DNA from 2 places in the Streptomyces sp. Ag109_O5-10 genome. Region 2 is predicted to be linked to the other one. Evidence: riboswitches for the same ligand, from Rfam matches in the RefSeq annotation. Region 2 holds a riboswitch; the other holds the start of a gene.
The links. Region 2 has a riboswitch for ZMP and ZTP ahead of BLW82_RS39275 (bifunctional 5,10-methylenetetrahydrofolate dehydrogenase/5,10-methenyltetrahydrofolate cyclohydrolase). Riboswitches for the same ligand answer to the same signal wherever they lie in the genome.

Region 1 (6,014 bases), 5.0 Mb from region 2:
TTGTCCTTGAACTGGGTCATCCGGCTGGCCTCGCCGAAGCCGGTGAGGCAGTTCATGACCCAGGCGAGCTGGGCGTGCTCCGGGACGTGGCTCTGCACGAAGAGGGTGCAGCGGTCCGGGTCGAGACCGGCCGCGAGCAGCTGGGCGGTGGCGAGCCGGGTGTTGGCGCGCAGGTCGGCCGGATCCTGCGGGACCGTGATCGCGTGCAGGTCGACGACCATGTAGAAGGCGTCGTGGGTCTCCTGGAGGGCTACCCACTGGCGGACGGCGCCGAGGTAGTTGCCCAGGTGGAACGAGCCGGCGGTGGGCTGGATGCCGGAGAGCACGCGGGGTCGATCAGAGGCCATGTTCACCATTCTCTCAGAGGGTGAGGGTGGGAACGGCCCCTCGGGTGAGGGGTGGTTTCGGGGCGCGGGGGACCGCGGGTCGCGTGTCGTCGCTCGCGCAGTTCCCCGCGCCCTTCACGGGGCGCCGCCCCCTACGGCGTCGATCAGCCGAGGTCGATCTCCGGGTACAGCGGGAAGCCCGCGACCAGGTCCGTCGCGCGCTGGGCGATCTCCGTGGAGACCTTCTCGTCCAGGACGTGCGATGCCTTGCTCGGCGCTCCCGACTTCGTCGTGCCCGGCTCGGTCGCGGTCAGGACGCGGTCGATCAGGCCCGCGACCTCGTCCATCTCCGCCGTACCGAGGCCGCGGGTGGTGAGGGCGGGGGTGCCGACGCGGATGCCGGAGGTGTACCAGGCGCCGTTCGGGTCGGCGGGGATCGCGTTGCGGTTGGTGACGATGCCGGAGTCGAGGAGGGCGGACTCGGCCTGGCGGCCGGTGAGGCCGTACGACGTCTCGACGTCGATCAGGTTGAGGTGGTTGTCGGTGCCGCCGGTGACCAGGGTGGCGCCGCGGCGCGTCAGGCCCTCGGCCAGCGCGCGCGAGTTGTCGACGATCCGCTGGGCGTAGTCCTGGAAGGCGGGCTGCCGGGCCTCGGCGAGGGCGACCGCCTTGGCGGCCATGACGTGCGGGAGCGGGCCGCCGAGGACCATCGGGCAGCCGCGGTCGACCTGGTCCTTGAGGGAGTCGTCGCACAGGACCATGCCGCCGCGCGGGCCGCGCAGCGACTTGTGGGTGGTGGTGGTGACGATCTGGGCGTGCGGGACCGGGTCGAAGTCGCCGGTCAGGACCTTGCCGGCGACCAGACCGGCGAAGTGGGCCATGTCGACCATCAGCGTGGCGCCGACCTCGTCGGCGATCTCCCGCATGATCCGGAAGTTCACCAGCCGGGGGTACGCCGAGTAGCCGGCGACGATGATCAGCGGCTTGAAGTCGCGGGCCTGGGCGCGCAGCGCGTCGTAGTCGATCAGGCCGGTGGCCGGGTCGGTGCCGTAGGAGCGCTGGTCGAACATCTTGCCGGAGATGTTGGGGCGGAAGCCGTGGGTGAGGTGGCCGCCGGCGTCCAGGGACATGCCGAGCATCCGCTGGTTGCCGAAGGCGTGGCGCAGCTCGGCCCAGTCGGCCTCGGAGAGGTCGTTGACCTGGCGGGCGCCGGCCTTCTGGAGGAAGGGGACCTCGACGCGGTCGGCGAGGACGGCCCAGAAGGCGACCAGGTTGGCGTCGATGCCGGAGTGCGGCTGGACGTAGGCGTGCCGGGCGCCGAACAGCTCGCGGGCGTGCTCGGCGGCGAGCGCCTCGACGGTGTCGACGTTGCGGCAGCCGGCGTAGAAGCGGCGGCCGGCCGTGCCCTCGGCGTACTTGTCGCTGAACCAGTTGCCCATCGCGAGCAGGGTCGCCGGGGAGGCGTAGTTCTCCGAGGCGATCAGCTTGAGCATCTCGCGCTGGTCGTGGACCTCCTGGCCGATGGCGTCGGCGACCCGCGGCTCGACCGCGCGGATCACGTCGAGGGCGGCGCGGTAGGCGATGGACTCGGGGGACAGGGGCGCGGACTTGTCTGACATTCGGGACCTCCGGACATGGCGTTCGGCATTCACGGTTCGGCCCAGGCGCACGGCACTCGCTCACGACGCGGGCCGCTCCCCGATGGTCGGTCCCATCCCAGCGCGCCAGTCACGGCCCGCGGATCACATTACCGGGCACGCCGGGCCCGGGGGCCGTGACGTCCACCAGTCGGGCAGGGGCAGAGGGTAGGAAGGGGGGCGATCCCGCCGCGCCCTCTGGAGTCGCCGTGACCGCTACGGAAGCCCTTGTCGCCACCGCCGACGCGCACAGCGCGCACACCTACGACCCGCTTCCGGTGGTGATCGCGACGGCCGACGGCGCCTGGATGACGGATGTCGAGGGGCGCCGGTACCTGGACTTCCTGGCCGGCTACTCGGCGCTGAACTTCGGGCACGGCCACCCGCGCCTGGTCGCGGCGGCGAAGGCGCAGCTGGAGCGGGTGACGCTGACGTCGCGGGCGTTCCACCACGACCGGTTCGCCGCGTTCTGCACGGAGCTGGCCGAGCTGTGCGGGATGGAGATGGTGCTGCCGATGAACACCGGCGTGGAGGCCGTGGAGACGGCGGTGAAGACCGCCCGGAAGTGGGGGTACCGGGTCAAGGGCGTGCCGGCGGAGAGGGCGAAGGTCGTGGTGGCGGGGGGCAACTTCCACGGCCGTACGACGACCGTGATCAGCTTCTCCACGGATCCGCAGGCACGGGCGGACTACGGGCCGTACACCCCGGGTTTCGAGATCGTGCCGTACGGCGACCTGACCGCGATGCGGGCCGCGGTGACCGAGAACACGGTCGCGGTGCTGCTGGAGCCGGTCCAGGGCGAGTCGGGGGTGATCGTGCCGCCGGAGGGCTACCTGGCCGGGGTGCGGGAGCTGACCCGGGAGCGGGACGTGCTGTTCGTCGCGGACGAGATCCAGTCCGGGCTGGGGCGGACCGGGCGGACGTTCGCGTGCGAGCACGAGGGGGTCGTACCGGACGTGTACGTCCTCGGGAAGGCGCTGGGCGGCGGGGTGCTGCCGGTGTCCGCGGTGGTGGCGAACGCCGAGGTGCTCGGGGTGTTCCGGCCCGGCGAGCACGGCTCCACCTTCGGCGGCAACCCGCTGGCCTGCGCGGTGGCTCTGGAGGTGATCGCGATGCTGCGGACCGGGGAGTTCCAGGAGCGGGCGGCCGAACTGGGGGACCTGCTGCACCGGCGGCTGGCGGAGATGACCGGCAGCGGACGGGTGACGGCGGTGCGGGGGCGGGGGCTGTGGGCGGGGGTGGACGTGGATCCGGAGGCGGGCTCGGGACGGGCGGTGGCGGAGCGGCTGATGGAGCGGGGGGTGCTGGTGAAGGAGACCCACGGGGTGACGGTGCGGGTGGCTCCGCCGCTGGTGGTGGCGGAGGAGGATCTGGAGTGGGGGGTGGAGCAGTTGTGGGCGGTGCTGAGTGCGTGAGGGGGTGCCGCCGAAGGCCTGATGGCGGGTGCCGCCCCGTCGTGGCTCGTCGCGCAGTACCTCCCCCGGCGCCCCTCAGGCAGGCAGAATCACGTGCGGCAGGAAGCGGGCGTAGTCGTCCGTCACCAGGCCCGACGACTCGCGTATGCCCAGGCCCGCCGCCTCCTCCCCCACCACCCAGGCGCCCAGCACCACGTGGTTGCCGTCGAAGGCGGGGAGCGGGGCCAGTTCCTGGTAGCAGCAGGGCTCGTCGCGGACGACGGGCTCCGCGCCCGGCGCGTGGACGCGGACGCCCGCGCCCTCCCGGCCCAGCAGCGGTTTGCTGACGTATCCGCGGGTGGCCGCCAGCTCCCTCGGTCCGTCGAGGTGGGCCGGGAGGAGGTTCGGGTGGCCCGGATACAGCTCCCAGAGGATCGCCAGCAGGGCCTTGTTGCTGAGCAGCATCTTCCAGGCGGGCTCGATCCACATCGTGGTGCCGGTGCCGCCGCCGTTGTCGAGGGTGTCGAGGACGTGGGCGGCGAAGGCGTCAGTGGTGAGCCACTCCCACGGGTAGAGCTTGAAACAGCTGCGGATGAACCGGAGCTCGTTGTCGACGAACCGGCCGGAGAGGCTGTCCCAGCCGATCTCCTCCACGGGGATCCAGTCGGTGGCGAGGCCCGCCTGGTCCGCCGTCTCCTTGAGGTAGGCGACCGTCATCAGGTCCTCGCCGAGTTCGTCGGCGGACGAGTGGGCGAAGTGCAGCGGGGCGCCGGGCGGGAGGAGCGGGGCCTGTTTCCGCCAGGCGGCGACGAGGCGTTCGTGGAGGCTGTTCCACTGGTCGGCGCCCGGGAAGCGGTCCTCCATCCAGAACCACTGCGCCGACGCGGCCTCCACCAGGGAGGTGGGGGTGTCGGCGTTGTACTCCAGGAGCTTCGCCGGGCCGGTTCCGTCGTAGCGCAGGTCGAAGCGGCCGTACAGGGAGGGGAGTTCGGTGCGTCGGTGCCAGGACTCGGTGACGGCCGCCGCGACCTGCGGGTCGGTGATGCCCAGGTCGGCGAAACGATTCTCCTTGACCATCTGGTCCGCTGCCGCCAGGCACATGGCGTGCAGTTCCTCGACGGTCTCCTCCAGCGCCTCCACCTCGTCGAGGGTGAAGACGTAGTAGGCGCTCTCGTCCCAGTACGGGCGCAGGGCGCCGTCGGGGTGGCGGGTGAGCGGGTAGATCAGGCCCTGTTCCTCGACGGTCCGCTGCCAGCCGGGGCGGGGTTCGGTCGCACGGCGTTCCACGGCGCGGTCAGCCGCCGGAGCTGCCGTGCTCGCCGCCGAAGCCGCCCCGCTTGACGCTGTGGCCACCGCCGGAGGAGCCGCCCGAGCCGCTGCGCGGCTTGGTGAAGGAGCCGCCGCTGACCCAGCCGCTCTTCTTCGTGCCGCCGTAGTAGTAGCCCGCGTCGACGGTGGACCTGGCCGAGGTGCAGTTCTTGTCGGAGACGACCTGGTAGCCCTTGGCCGCGGTGTAGCTGTCGCGGTCGACGCAGCGCTTGTCGGGGTCGGCGGAGCAGGAGGTCAGGGCGGCGGCCAGCAGGCCCATGCCGCCGAGGACGACCGTGCCCGAGCGCAGCTGCCGGCGTGCGTCCGCCATGTTCGTTCTCCCCCCGTGCGATGCGATGCCGGGCGAAAGCTTAGACGAGCGGTTTCGAGCCACCGCGGGGCGGTGGCTCGATTGTCATGCACAGGTAAGAAAAGCATGTGAAGTCGCCGGGCTCCGGCCGGCGCGCCACGTCCTGCCGGTAGCGTCCTGCTGCCCGTAGGTGAACGATCAACTTCGGATTCTACGCGCGCAGAACGATTCGTGACGCACCACCCGCACCGCCATCCCTCTCGCCCCCCACCGATGGAGGAATGACAGATGCCCGGCTTCGCCGTACCGCGCCGCACACTCACCACGGCTCTGACCGTGCTCGGCCTGCTCGCCGCCGGTGCCGCCGTCCAGGCCACCGGCGCCGCGACCCCCGCCCACGCGGCCACCACCTACCGCGTCCTGTTCGACGACGGCCACGCCGAGGAGGCCGGCAACGCGGACTGGATCATCTCCACCAGCAAGCCCGACCCGCTCGCCCAGAACTCCTCCCCGTCCTCGGACAAGGACTGGACCGGCGCGCTCTCCTCGTGGGGCGTGGCCCTGCAGAAGACCGGCAGTTACAGCCTGAAGACCGCGACCAGCGCGCTCACGTACGGGGGTTCGTCGACGACCGACCTGTCGAAGTTCGACGCGCTGGTGCTCCCCGAGCCGAACACGCTGTTCACGACCGCCGAGAAGACGGCGATCATGAACTTCGTGAAGAACGGCGGCGGTCTCTTCATGATCTCGGACCACACCGGGGCCGACCGCAACAACGACGGCTACGACGCGGTCGAGATCCTCAACGACCTGATGACGAACAACAGCGTGGACTCGACCGACCCGTTCGGCTTCTCCATCGACTCGCTCGACATCAGTTCCGGCTACCCGGCCGCGATCAGCGACAGCGGCAACGCGGTGCTGCACGGCGGCTTCGGCACGGTCACCAAGAGCCTGATCGCCGACGGGACGACGGCCACGCTGAAACCCTCCGACAACTCCGCCGTCAAGGGCCTGGTCTACCGCAGCGGTTACTCCG
Region 2 (6,014 bases):
GCAGTTCCGACGAGCCAGGCCAAGGAGCCCGTGTTCCGGCTGCTGCTCTCCTGCGTACGGCCGCACCGCTGGGCCCTGCTGACCGGTGCGCTGCTCTCGCTGGTGACGGGCGCGACCGGGCTGCTGCTGCCGCTGGTGGCCCGGGGGTTGATCGACGACCTGTCCCAGGACCGTTCCATCACGGGCAAGTTGGTCGCGATGGCGGGCCTGGTGGTCGCCAACGCCGGGGTGGGTGCGCTGGGTTCGTACGTTCTGCGGCGCACCGGGGAGTCGGTGGTGCTGGGGGCACGGCGCGCCCTGTCGTCGTACCTGCTCAGACTGCGGATCACCGCGGTGGACCGTACCGAACCCGGTGACCTGATGGCGCGGATCACCTCGGACACCACCCTGCTGCGCGAGGTCACCACGGACTCGCTGGTCGCACTCGGCACCGAGGGACTCACCCTGGTCGCCACCGTGGTGATGATGGGGCTGGTCGATCCGGTGCTCCTCGCCGTCACCCTCGCGGTGATCGCCGCGGCGGGCACGGTGGTGGGGACGATCGTGCCACGCATCAACCGGGCGAGCCGCCGGGCGCAGGACGCGGTAGGGGTGATGGGGGCCTCGCTGGAGCGGGTGCTGGGCGCGCTGCGCACGGTGAAGGCGTCCGGCGCCGAGCAGCGGGAGGAACTCGTCCTGCACGAGGCCGCCGAGGAGTCCTGGCGGCAGAGCGTGCGGGCCGCCAAGTGGTCGGCCGCGGCGGGCAACACGGCGGGACTCGCGATGCAGCTGGCGTTCATCACGGTGCTCGCGGTGGGAGGTGCCCGGGTGGCGACCGGTGCGATCGGCGTGGGCACGCTGGTGGCTTTCCTGCTCTACGTCTTCTATCTGCTGCAGCCGATCCAGCAGATCGTCGGGGCGATCACCCAGTACCAGACCGGCGCCGGTGCGCTCGCCCGGATCCAGGAGGCGCTGCGGCTGCCCGCCGAACCCCCTTCCCGTCCCGCCGAGTTGCCGTCCGCCGGCGCCGAACCGGCCTCGGTCGCCTTCACCGACGTACGCTTCCGCTACGCCGACGACCTGCCGTACGTCCACCACGGCGTCACCTTCGACGTCCCCGCGCGGGGCATGACGGCGTTCGTGGGGCCGTCCGGCGCGGGCAAGACCACCGTCTTCTCACTGGTCGAGCGGTTCTACGACCCGGAGTCCGGCACCGTCGCCGTCGACGGCCGTCCGGTCGCCGACTGGGAACTGCCACTGCTGCGTTCGGCCATCGGGTACGTCGAGCAGGACGCGCCCGTGCTGTCGGGCACGCTGAAGGACAACCTGCTGCTCGGGAACCCGGAGGCGGACGAGGACGCGGTCGCGCGGGTGCTGAAGACGACCCGGCTCGACGGTCTGGTGGCACGGCTGCCGCAGGGGCTCGAGACCCTGGTCGGCCATCGCGGCACCAAGCTGTCGGGCGGGGAGCGCCAACGGGTGGCGATCGGCCGGGCGTTGCTGCGCCGGCCCCGGCTGCTGCTGCTGGACGAGGCCACCTCCCAGCTGGACGCGGTGAACGAGGCGGCACTCCGGGACACCGTCGCCGACGTGGCACGGTCGACCACGGTCCTGGTGGTCGCGCACCGGCTGTCGACGGTGACCATGGCGGACCGGATCGTCGTCATGGACGCGGGCCGGGTCCGCGCGGTGGGCACGCACCGCGAGCTGGTGGCGGCGGACCCGCTGTACGCGGAGCTGGCGGCGACGCAGTTCCTGGCCTCGGAGCAGTGAACACGGAGCACCGAGCACCGAGCACCGAGCACCGAGCACCGAGCACCGAGCACGGGCAACGAAGAGGGCCGCCCCTGCCGGAACGGCCCTCGGTGTGCGGCGCGGTCAGCGGTCAGGCTTCGACGGCCGGCAGCAGCCCCATGACGGGCGCGGCCAGGTCGGTGACCTGGTGGAGTTCGCCGAGCTTGTGGAGTCCGTTGAGCCCCTGCACCTGCTCCGAGACCTTCGGCATCTTGTCCCGGTACTCCGCGGGGATGTCGCCGCGGGTCACCGAGTCGAGCACGCCGAGCGCGGTGAGCTTCCCCGGGTGCTGCGCGCCCCCGTCGGCCGCGTTCGCGAGCGGCGCGGCGAGGCCGGTGACCCCGACGGCAAGGCCGACGGCGGCGACGATACGTCGTGTTGAGATCATGTCCTCAGCAACGGCCCCGGCGCCGGGCCGGACACGGGCGGCCGGTCCCCCTCACCCGCAAGGCGGAGCGCGCGGCCTGCGCTTGCCGAGCCAGGCGGCGCGGGGGACGCTCGATGTGAGGGGCTGGCGCGGCCCGCTCCGCATCGGGTCGCGGGCTCCCGTAGGAGGTCACCATGGGCACCGCGACGGGTTCCACGTTCGACACCGACACGCTGCGCCGGGCGATAGAGGGGAACACCGGGAACAGTCTTCTGGCGCTCTACGCGGACGACGCGGAGATCCGCATCATCGACCGCAACACCCAGCCCAGCCACCCCAAGGTCCTGCACGGCCGCCGGGACATCGCCGCGCTGCTGGACGACGTCTACAGCCGCGACATGACGCACACGCTGGACCAGTGCATCGTCCAGGGCGACAAGGCCGCCTTCAGCGAGTCCTGCGAGTACGGGGACGGGGTCCGGGTGCTCGCGGAGTCGATGATCACGCTGCGTGACGGCAAGATCGCCGAACAGATCATGATCCAGGCATGGGACGAGTAGTCGCCAGGACCGGGAGGGTCCAGGTCAGCTCCCGGCTGACCTGGACCTTCTCGGCGCGGGCCGCGCTGGGGCACGCCCGCCGCCCGCGGCCTCGCGCGTGCACCGCGCTGCTGCGGGCGTTCCTGCGGACCGCGCACTGCCGCCGGAGGCGCCGGGCGTCTCGGTTACCCTGAGGGCGGGCCGTGACTGGCGCTGAGGTGGAGCACCACCGGGGAGCGGTCCGCAGTGTCGTTGCCGTGCGCCTGGGCGATCAAGGTCGAACCAGCTCAGGAGTGTGCGCATGACCCAGGCCCGCCTCATCGACGGCACCGCCGTCGCCCGCCGGATCGTCGAGGAGACCTCGGAGCAGGCCGCCGGCCTCACCGCGCGGACCGGTGTCACGCCGTGTCTGGCGACCGTGCTGGTCGGCGAGGACCCCGCCTCCGTCACCTACGTCCGGATGAAGCAGAACCGCAGCCGCAAGGCGGGGATCGCCTCCCGGCACGTGGCGCTGCCCGCCACCACGACCACCGCGGAACTCGTCGCCGTACTGCGCGGGTTGTCGGCGGACCCGGCCGTGCACGGCATCCTGCTCCAGCACCCGGTCGGCGAACACATCGACGAGCGGGCCGCGTTCGAGGCGATCGCGCCGGAGAAGGACGTGGACGGCGTGACCTTCGCGTCGTTCGCGACGATGAGCTTCGGCCTGCCGGGCTTCGTCTCCTGCACCCCCGGCGGCATGCTGCGCCTGCTCGACGCGTACGACGTCGACCCGGCCGGGAAGCGGGCGGTGGTCGTGGGCCGCAGCGCGATCCTGGGCAAGCCGGCCGGGATGCTGCTGCTCGCGCGCGACGCCACCGTCACCTACTGCCACTCCCGCACCCGGGACCTGTCGGAGGTCGTCCGTGAGGCGGACATCGTGGTCGCGGCCGTCGGCCGGCCCCGGCTGATCGGGGGGCGGGACCTCAAGCCGGGCGCCGTCGTGCTCGACGCCGGCTACAACGCGGGCAACGTCGGCGACGTCGACTTCGACACCGCCGTCGAGCGGGCCTCGCTGATCACGCCGGTGCCGGGCGGGGTCGGCCCGATGACGATCGCCGTGCTGCTGGAGCAGACGGTGGCGGCGGCCGCCCGGCAGCTCGGGGCGTGAGGGTCAGCGCAGCCAGGCGCGGTACTCCATGACGTCCCCGGCGTGCACCCCGTACTCGGGGTCGTCCCGGGTGAACGTGGTCTCCAGGCCGAGTACCGCACCGGTGGCCGGGTCCAGGATCAGCATCCGCCGTCCGCCGGTGCCCTCGTCCAGGACGTAGGCCTGCCCGGTGCGGTCCAGCCGGTCGGTGACCTGGCCGGCGGGCCGCAGCCCCTTCGCGTCCGCGAGCAGTTCGGCCAGGGCCGCCGACTCGCGCGCCCCGAGCGTCCAGTTGTCCAGCAACTCCGCGGTGGCGTCGAGGAGTTCGGACGTGGTCAGGGTGTCGCCGTGGATCAGGTCGGTGAGGTAGGCGCGGAGCTTCGCGGGGTCGTGCGGGGGTGTGGACAGGGGCGGGGCGTCGCCCCACATCGGCGGGAACGTCCGCCGGCTGAGCACATGGCCGTCCTCGACCCGGCCCGTGTCGGTCAGGACGGGCCGGCCGGCGTGGTCCGGGTCGGTCGCCACGACCACCTCGGTGTGCGTGCCGTCCGCCCGCCAGCGCACCACGCGCTCCTCGGGCAGGGTGACGGGCGGGCTGTCGTCGCTCATGGCCAGGCTCCAGGACTGCACGTGGGTGCCCCGGCGCAGCACCGGGGAGCCGTCCGTGGCGGCCACGGCGGCGAGTCGCGCGACCTGGGCGAGCGGTACGGCGGCGGAGTGGGCGTGCACGGCCAGCGGCCGGGGCGCGGCGACGGCCGGGGCGCCCGCGGGTCCGCCGAGCAGCACGGTCAGCGTGGTGGCGGTGACGACGGCGGCCGCGGTCAGCCCCCACAGCAGGCGGGTCCGGGCCGAGGTCCGGCGGCCGGGGCGGGTGCCGGACAGGAGCCGGTCGAGGTGCCGTTCGGCGGTGTGGTCCAGGGGACCGTCGCCGAAGTGGGGGCCGTCGGCGGGCACCGGGTCGGCGGCGCGCAGCAGGTCGAGTTCGTCAGCCATGGCGGTGTTCCTCGGGAAGGGCCTCGGCGGCGGGCGGGCGCAGTCGGTCGATCTCGGCTCTGAGCCGGTGCCGGGCTCGGTGCAGCCGCATCGCCGCCGCCCGGCCGCCGCAGCCCAGGACGACCGCGATCTCGTCGGCCCCCAGCTCCTCCCAGGCGGCCAGCCGCAGCACCTCCTGGTCGGCCGGGGACAGCCGGGCCAGCGCGTCGTGCACCCAGGCGCCGGGGTGCTCGCTGTCCGGGGCGGCCACGATGTGCCGTGCGTGGGCGGTCTGGTCGTTGCCCAGCCGGTCCAGCAGCCGGCGCCGGCGCCCGTATCCGCGTACCGCGTTGGCGAGGCAGTTGCGTGCCACGCCGTACAGCCAGGGCAGCGGGGCCGCCGGCAGGTCGGCGCGGCGCCGCCAGGCCACCGTGAACACCTCCGCCACCACTTCCTCCACCTCGCCGGCCCGCCCGTCCAGTCGCCGCGCGACATAGCGGCTGACCGCCCAGTAGTGCTCGCGATAGGCAGCGGCGAAGATCTCGTCGTTGCTCATGTCCCGTTCTTGTCCGGCACCTCCCCGAGCGTCACACCCGGCTCCGTGACGCTCGTCGCATCCGTCGAGTGTGACCGGTGGGGACAGCCCGGACACAGGCGGGGCATGAGCAACCTCAAGTGGCTGACGACCACGGATCACAAGACGATCGGGACGCTGTACCTGGTCACGGCGTTCTCGTTCTTCTGCGTGGGTGGGGTGACGGCCCTGCTGATGCGCGCCGAGCTGGCCCGTCCCGGCCTGCAGATCATGTCGAACGAGCAGTTCAACCAGGCGTTCACGATGCACGGCACGATCATGCTGCTGATGTTCGCGACGCCGCTGTTCGCCGGATTCGCGAACTGGATCATGCCGCTCCAGATCGGCGCCCCGGACGTGGCCTTCCCCCGCCTGAACATGCTGGCCTACTGGCTGTACCTGCTCGGCTCCACCGTCGCGGTGGGCGGCTTCCTCACCCCGCAGGGGGCGGCGGACTTCGGCTGGTTCGCGTACGCCCCGCTGTCGGACGCGGTCCGCTCGCCGGGGATCGGCGCCGACATGTGGATCATGGGCCTGGCGCTCTCCGGCTTCGGGACCATCCTCGGCGCGGTCAACTTCATCACCACGATCATCTGCATGCGTGCCCCCGGCATGACCATGTTCCGGATGCCGATCTTCGTCTGGAACGTCCTCCTCACC

Region 1: another riboswitch for ZMP and ZTP. It lies ahead of BLW82_RS16465 (glycine hydroxymethyltransferase); the one in region 2 lies ahead of BLW82_RS39275 (bifunctional 5,10-methylenetetrahydrofolate dehydrogenase/5,10-methenyltetrahydrofolate cyclohydrolase).

The regions. Positions count from the first base shown of each region.
Region 1 is NZ_FNTQ01000001.1:3,608,748-3,614,761, forward strand. It holds gene trpS (tryptophan--tRNA ligase) at 1-347, opposite strand, end outside; gene BLW82_RS16465 (glycine hydroxymethyltransferase) at 491-1,945, opposite strand; ZMP/ZTP riboswitch at 1,978-2,068, opposite strand; gene rocD (ornithine--oxo-acid transaminase) at 2,173-3,378, shown strand; gene BLW82_RS16475 (glutathionylspermidine synthase family protein) at 3,454-4,644, opposite strand; gene BLW82_RS16480 (hypothetical protein) at 4,652-4,996, opposite strand; partial or broken gene BLW82_RS16485 (hydrolase) at 5,264-6,014, shown strand, end outside.
Region 2 is NZ_FNTQ01000001.1:8,613,812-8,619,825, reverse strand. It holds gene BLW82_RS39290 (ABC transporter ATP-binding protein) at 1-1,752, shown strand, start outside; gene BLW82_RS39285 (hypothetical protein) at 1,865-2,161, opposite strand; gene BLW82_RS39280 (nuclear transport factor 2 family protein) at 2,335-2,700, shown strand; ZMP/ZTP riboswitch at 2,873-2,955, shown strand; gene BLW82_RS39275 (bifunctional 5,10-methylenetetrahydrofolate dehydrogenase/5,10-methenyltetrahydrofolate cyclohydrolase) at 2,981-3,829, shown strand; gene BLW82_RS39270 (CU044_5270 family protein) at 3,833-4,801, opposite strand; gene BLW82_RS39265 (RNA polymerase sigma factor) at 4,794-5,336, opposite strand; gene ctaD (aa3-type cytochrome oxidase subunit I) at 5,442-6,014, shown strand, end outside.